Regions from separate parts of the Microbulbifer sp. ALW1 genome, predicted to be linked through region 1. Evidence: predicted binding sites of a transcription regulator. Region 1 holds the regulator's gene; each other region holds the start of a gene.
What was found. Region 1 encodes LexA, which represses DNA repair genes until DNA is damaged. Its sites were predicted from a motif close to ACTGTNTNTANANACAGT; they were not measured.
Positions count from the first base shown of each region.

Region 2: a site for LexA is predicted at 868-885, ahead of imuA (translesion DNA synthesis-associated protein ImuA). Genes of this name have one in related genera too.
Region 3: a site for LexA is predicted at 963-980, ahead of uvrD (DNA helicase II). Genes of this name have one in related genera too.

Region 1 is NZ_CP047569.1:3,250,725-3,252,977, reverse strand. It holds gene GRX76_RS13530 (DUF6586 family protein) at 1-302, shown strand, start outside; gene GRX76_RS13525 (hypothetical protein) at 383-640, shown strand; gene lexA (transcriptional repressor LexA) at 805-1,413, opposite strand; gene GRX76_RS13515 (TIGR00730 family Rossman fold protein) at 1,595-2,236, shown strand.
Region 2 is NZ_CP047569.1:2,340,912-2,343,164, reverse strand. It holds gene GRX76_RS09680 (NAD(P)/FAD-dependent oxidoreductase) at 1-135, opposite strand, end outside; gene dcd (dCTP deaminase) at 159-728, opposite strand; gene imuA (translesion DNA synthesis-associated protein ImuA) at 924-1,631, shown strand; gene GRX76_RS09665 (DNA polymerase Y family protein) at 1,658-2,253, shown strand, end outside.
Region 3 is NZ_CP047569.1:709,541-711,793, forward strand. It holds gene hexR (transcriptional regulator HexR) at 1-727, opposite strand, end outside; gene uvrD (DNA helicase II) at 1,011-2,253, shown strand, end outside.

The sequences.
Region 1 (2,253 bases):
CGGCGCTGCAGAGCCTGCTGACGGCCCGGGGCAAATTCAGTGCGGACGTCGGCGAGCTGGTGAGCTTGGCGGAAAACCCGGATAGCTGGTTTTACCCGCTGGCAGCTGCTTGGAGTGGGCTCTGGAAGCTTCCGGCTAGCGCCGGGCAGGGGCCTGACGGAGGGGCGGGCGTACAAACACTGATTCCGGTGCGGCAACTGGAAGATATGCCGGTCGCGGTGGACCCCGAGTGCCTCAACCGCTGGTTGCGGGGGCTTACCGAGCTGGTGCAGCGGCAGCGGGTACAAGGCGAAGAGTGGTAGCGCCTTCAGCGGGCGCCGCAGATTAATCACTTCCCCCTGTGTTACAATGGCGGAAAATCATGCTGTAACTGGAGAAGTGAATGTCTTCTGAGACCTACGAAATCATCGAGTTGTCCAATGGTGATGTGGCGCTGCGACGCGCTGGTCACAAGGGAGACCCGCTGGTGCGTATTCATTTCTCAGCGGAGAGCCTCGAGTTTTTACGTGAGCACAAGATTGCCATTGCCCGCGCTATGCTGGAGGCGGGAATTGAGGCGGTGCAGGATGTGAACGAGCTGGAAGCGGAGCCGGAATCCTTCGAGGAAGACGTGGATGTGACCGAGCACACGGTACACTGAGCTTGCTCGAACGTACCCCGCAGCGTCGGTGATTTCGGCCGCTGTAACGGGCTGTAACGGAAAGATACGGGGCGAATCGTGTATCAAAGGCCGTGAAAGACGCATAAAAAAACAGGGCTTGAGGCCCTGTTTTTTTATGTCTGGAAGGTGCCGAAAGCGATGCCTTAAAAGGGATTCTGACGAATCACACCAACCGCCAAACCTTCAATGGCGAAATTCTTGTCACGCATATCCACCTGAATAACATCGAAGTCATCATTCTCCGGCAACAGCTGGATGGTTGCCTGGTTGCCGCGTCGCTTGAACCGCTTCACGGTCACTTCATCTTCAATCCGTGCCACTACTATCTGGCCATTGCGGATGTTGTCCGTGCGTTGTACGGCCAGCAGGTCGCCATCAAAAATACCGGCGTTCTTCATGCTCATGCCGTGTACCCGCAGCAGATAGTCCGCCGGTGGGTGGAAAAACTCCGCCGGGATCTCGCAATACTCTTCAATATTTTCTTCCGCCAGTACCGGATTACCTGCCGCGACCCGGCCAACAATGGGCAAGCCGCTCTGGTGGTCTGGAATCCGGATACCGCGTGAGGCGCCGGCGACCATTTCAATTGCGCCTTTACGCGCCAGTGCTTTGAGGTGTTCCTCTGCCGCATTCGGAGAGCGGAAACCGAGCTCCTGGGCAATCTCAGCTCTGGTGGGTGGGTATCCGGTATCGTCCAGATACGTTTTGATCAGTTCCAGTACCTGGGCCTGGCGAGCGGTAAGGTTTGTCATGCGCACTTTCCTGTTGTCTGTATTTTTATACAGTTGCTGGGATTATATACAGATTTCTCTTGCACGCAATCTTCCGGGGGAGTGTGTGGGCTAGCTGCTAGACTTGGGGTACCTGTCGGCTTTCAGGTTGTATGGGCATCCAGTTCCCCAGGAGGGGAGTCGGGCAATAAGGAGAAGGCATATGCTGGACGCAAAAATGCCAGAAGCGTGGCGCGTGCTGCGAATTCAATCGGAACTCGTCGATGGTATCGAGCGCCTGATTACATTGAAGGGCGCGGTGACGGTTTTCGGCAGTGCAAGATTCCGTGAAGATGCGGTGGAGTATCAGGAAGGTGTGCGCCTGGGCGAGTTGCTTGCCAGTGAAGGGGTGCCGGTTATTACCGGCGGCGGCCCCGGGATTATGGAGGCCTGCAATCGCGGTGCATTTACCCAGGCTGGTGCCTCAATCGGCCTGAATATTGAATTGCCATTTGAGCAGACGCCGAATCCCTATCTCGATATCAGTCTGCACTTTCGCTACTTCTTTGTGCGGAAATTCATGTTCGTGAAACATGCCGTTGGCTTTATCGCCATGCCCGGCGGGTACGGAACCCTGGATGAACTGTTTGAGGCGCTGACGCTGGTACAGACGCAAAAAGTCCGACGCTTTCCCATTGTTCTGGTAGGGAAGCGCTACTGGGCGGGATTAATCGACTGGCTGATGGAAACGGTTTTGGACCGGGAATGCATTGATGCCGGTGATCTGAACCTGTTCAAATTGGTTGACACGGTCGAGGAGGCGGCAGAGATCATCGTGGAGTATATTCGCGAGCGCGATATTTGATGGGCTCTCTACCGCTC
Region 2 (2,253 bases), 910 kb from region 1:
TTTCTTGCCGACTTTGTTGGCGTGATCCAGCACCAGCACACTGCGCCCGCGCTTGCCCGCCACCGCCGCGCACATCAGGCCGGCGGCACCGGCGCCGATGATCAGCACATCGGCCTGGGCGGGAAAATCTGTCATGGCAAAAGGTCGTCAGATAACAATCAGGTCTTCGGCAAAGTGACGCCACGCTGGCCCTGGTATTTGCCACCGCGATCCTTGTAGGACACATCACAGATTTCGTCGGATTCGAAGAACAGCATCTGCGCCACACCTTCATTAGCGTAGATCTTCGCGGGCAGATTGGTGGTGTTGGAGAATTCCAGGGTCACGTGCCCTTCCCACTCCGGCTCCAGTGGCGTCACATTCACAATGATGCCGCAGCGAGCATAGGTAGACTTGCCCAGACAGATGGTCAGTACCGAGCGCGGAATACGGAAGTACTCTACGGTGCGGGCAAGCGCGAAGGAATTGGGCGGAATGACGCAGTAATCGCCAGTGACGTCCACGAAGCTGTCTTCGTCAAAGGCTTTGGGGTCCACGGTCGCCGAATGCACGTTGGTGAAGATCTTGAACTCACTGGCACAGCGCACATCGTAGCCGTAACTGGAGGTGCCGTAGGAGATCAAGCGGTCGCCTGATTCACCGTGGCGTACCTGGCCCGGCTCGAAGGGCTCAATCATCCCCTCATTCTCAGCCATACGACGAATCCACTTATCGGATTTGATGCTCACCCTGTCCCCTCGCTTGTTCAATTCTGGCGGTCATTAAAGAGGCCGAATCATAGCCGGTTTGCCCTGTGCAAAAAAGTGCCAGTCTATCTGGTACGGGCTTGCCGGCACTGGATGACTACTGTATAAATTGCCAGTAGATACTGTATATGCAACCAGTCAACCCCTTGCAGACCGCCAGTGTGGAGCCAACAGATCGTGAACAGCGCCGAAAACTTCATGCAAAACAAGCAGTTAAGTAATCAGACCGAAAATCAGCCCCTGCAGCGGCTACTGACCCGGCCGGATATCTGGCAACTGGCCAACCGCCAGCAGCAGCGCCGCACCGGAATCAGCAGTGGCTATCGCGGTCTCGATGCACTGCTCGCCAATCATGGCTGGCCCCGCGGCGCCACCACCGAGTTTCTGGTCGATAAAGCAGGAATTGGTGAAATGTCCCTCATCCTGCCCACCCTGGCAGAAATGACCCGCCAGGGACGCATGGTGATACTGGTCAACCCACCTCACATACCCTACGCACCGGCACTGGTACAAGCCGGGGTACAGCTGGAAAAACTGCTGATACTGCACCCCCGTGGCCAGCGGGATCAGCTATGGGCCGCAGAACAGTCCCTGCAATCCGGGGCCTGTGGTGCCCTGGTGAACTGGCAGAACAGCGAGACTCCGGCAGACAAGGACCTGCGTCGCCTGCAGATTGCCGCACGCGAGGGCGACTGCCTGCACTTCCACTTCCGCCCCGGTTCCAGCGCCTTGAGCCCCTCCCCCGCCACCCTGCGCCTGCAACTGAAGAGTGATGGCGAGCAGCTGGCGCTGCATCTGCTCAAGCAATTGAACGGTAAATCCGGCCAGCGCATACACCTGGCCCGTAATCCGAGGCTGGTTCGCCGCGACCAGCCGCTGCACTAATTTCAGGCGCAACGGGAGGACAGCACATGCTCTGGCTCTGTATTCAGTTTCCCCGACTGCCATTGGAAGCCCTCACACGCGCCGGGCGCAAAGATAGCGAGAGCACCCCTCTGGCCGTTACCGATGGCAACCTGATCCTGGAGGCCAACGCCACAGGGCATGCACGCAACGTAGCCTCGGGACTGACGATTGCCACTGCCTGCGCCTATTGCCCCGAACTGGAACTGCTGGAACGCGACCTGGAGCGGGAAACCCAACTGTTGCAACAGCTTGCCCAATGGGGCTACAGCTTTACCCCGGTGGTATCCCCGCGCGGCAGTGCGCACCCCGGCGAGAAAAAAGGCAAAAAGAAAGACCAGGGGGATGACGGCCCCGCCTGCCTGTTTCTGGAGCTGAGTGGCAGCCTCAAGGCCAATGGCGGCCTGGCCCCGCTGTTACAACAACTGCGCAAAGAGCTGCGCAAGATGCGTATTAGCCATGTCATGGGCCTGGGCCATAGCCCCAGCGCCGCACACCTGCTGAGCCAGTTACCTGAGCACCGCCTGTGGCTCGAAGAAACCCAGAGCCCCCCCAGCCCGCAGCAGTGGCGCCAGTGGATCAGCTTCGCTCCCAGCAAACTGCT
Region 3 (2,253 bases), 2.1 Mb from region 1:
GGGACGACAGCGGCGTGTAGAGCTCGATGTCTTCCTCCACATCCACTTCCAGCGGGATACTGGATTGGCGGGTCATGGGGGAGCCGCTGGGGCCGAGGCCGATGACGGTCGCGCCCTGGGCTTTGGCCATTTCCATGGAGCGCAGCAGCGAGGAGGTACGACCGCTCTGGGAGATGGCGACCACCACATCGCCGGGGGCCATACTCATGGCGGACATGCTCTGCATATGGTGGTCTGAGTGAGCGGCGGTGGCCATCTGCAAGCGGAAGAACTTGTGCTGGGCGTCGGCGGCTACGGCACCGGAGGCGCCAAAACCGAAGAATTCCACCCGCTTGGCGGCGGCAATGGCGGTAACGGCGGCTTCCAGGGCGCGGGAGTCGATTTTGTCGCGCACATTCAGCAGGGTGTCGACGGTGGAGTCGAACACCTTGCGTTTGTATTCGGCGATGGAGTCGGTTTCGGTAACGGCGATCTGCCCGAAACTGGGGCTGGAGGCCAGCTGTTGCGCCAGGTTGAGCTTGAACTCCTGGAACCCGGAGCAACCCACTGCACGGCAGAAACGCACCACGGTCGGTTCACTCACCTGCGCCTCGGTGGCCAGATCCACTATCCGCATATGAATGATTTCGCCGGGGTTGGCGAGGATATATTCAGCGACCTTGCGCTCAGATTTACGCATGGCACTCAGCTGCTCGCTGATCCTTTGCGTGACTTCCGCTGGCTTCACGACACTACCTTAACTCTGGTTCAGGCTGTGCAGTTTAGCGGCATGGCGGGGTGCTGGCGAGCTTTGGCTCAGCTCGATTCTGGCATTGTGGCGGCCCTGCTGCCGGGTAGGCCTTTGTGAGACACGCCGTGAACCCATCCATGGGGGCTCGGCTGCGGCCGTCCTGGCCGCAGACGGTCTCACAAAGGCCTACCCGGCATCAGCGCCTTCGCATTGAATTTCAGTGGGTCAAAACCCTGTTTATATACCCAGTTACTCCAAAACCCCTGATACAATCCGCCCCATGGACGTATCTGAACTTTTAGACCCTCTCAACGATCCCCAGCGCGAGGCAGTAGCCGCGCCCCCGGGCAATCAATTGGTCCTCGCCGGTGCCGGCTCGGGCAAAACCCGAGTGCTGGTGCACCGTATCGCCTGGCTGATGCAGGTGGAGGGGGCATCGCCCTACTCCATCATGGCGGTGACCTTCACCAACAAAGCGGCGCGGGAGATGCGCGGGCGCATCGAGGAGCTGCTGGGGGTGAATACCTTCGGCATGTGGGTGGGCACCTTCCACGGCCTTGCCCACCGCCTGCTGCGTGCTCACTGGCAGGAGGCGAAGCTGCCGCAGAATTTCCAGATTCTCGACAGTGACGACCAGCTGCGCCTGATCAAGCGGGTGCAGAACGAGTTGGGGCTGGACGAGAAAAGCTGGTCGCCGCGGGAGTCCCAATGGTGGATCGGCGGCCAGAAAGACGAGGGCATTCGCCCGCAATACATCCAGCTCACCGGCGACCCCTGGCTGCAGACCATGGTGCGGATTTACAGCGCCTATGAAGAGGCCTGCCAGCGCGCGGGTGTGGTGGACTTCGGCGAACTGCTGCTGCGCGCCCACGAACTGCTGCGGGATAACGACAATATCCTCGCCCATTACCGCCGCCGCTTCCCGTTCATTCTGGTGGACGAGTTCCAGGATACCAACACGATTCAGTACGCCTGGCTGCGCCTGCTGGCTGGCGACCAGTGTGCCATCACGGCGGTGGGTGACGACGACCAGTCCATCTACGGCTGGCGCGGTGCCAAAATCGAGAATATCCAGCACTTCGAAGCGGATCTGAGGGACGTACAGACGGTGCGCCTGGAGCAGAACTACCGCTCCACCAGCACCATCCTGAATGCCGCCAACGCGGTGATCGCGCAGAACGCCGGTCGCCTGGGCAAGGAACTGTGGACCGAAGGGGAAAAAGGCGAGCCTATTTCCCTCTACTCCGCCTACAACGAGCAGGATGAAGCGCGGTTTATTGTCGAACGTATCCGCGACTGGGTGCGCGATGGCAATCGCCGCGACAGCGTGGCCATCCTGTACCGCTCCAACGCCCAGTCGCGGGTGCTGGAAGAAGGATTGCTGCGGGAACAGATTCCCTACCGTATTTACGGCGGCCAGCGCTTCTACGAGCGGCTGGAGATCAAGAACGCGCTGTCATATATGCGCCTGATCACCAACCGCCACGATGACACCTCCTTCGAGCGGGTGGTGAATACCCCCA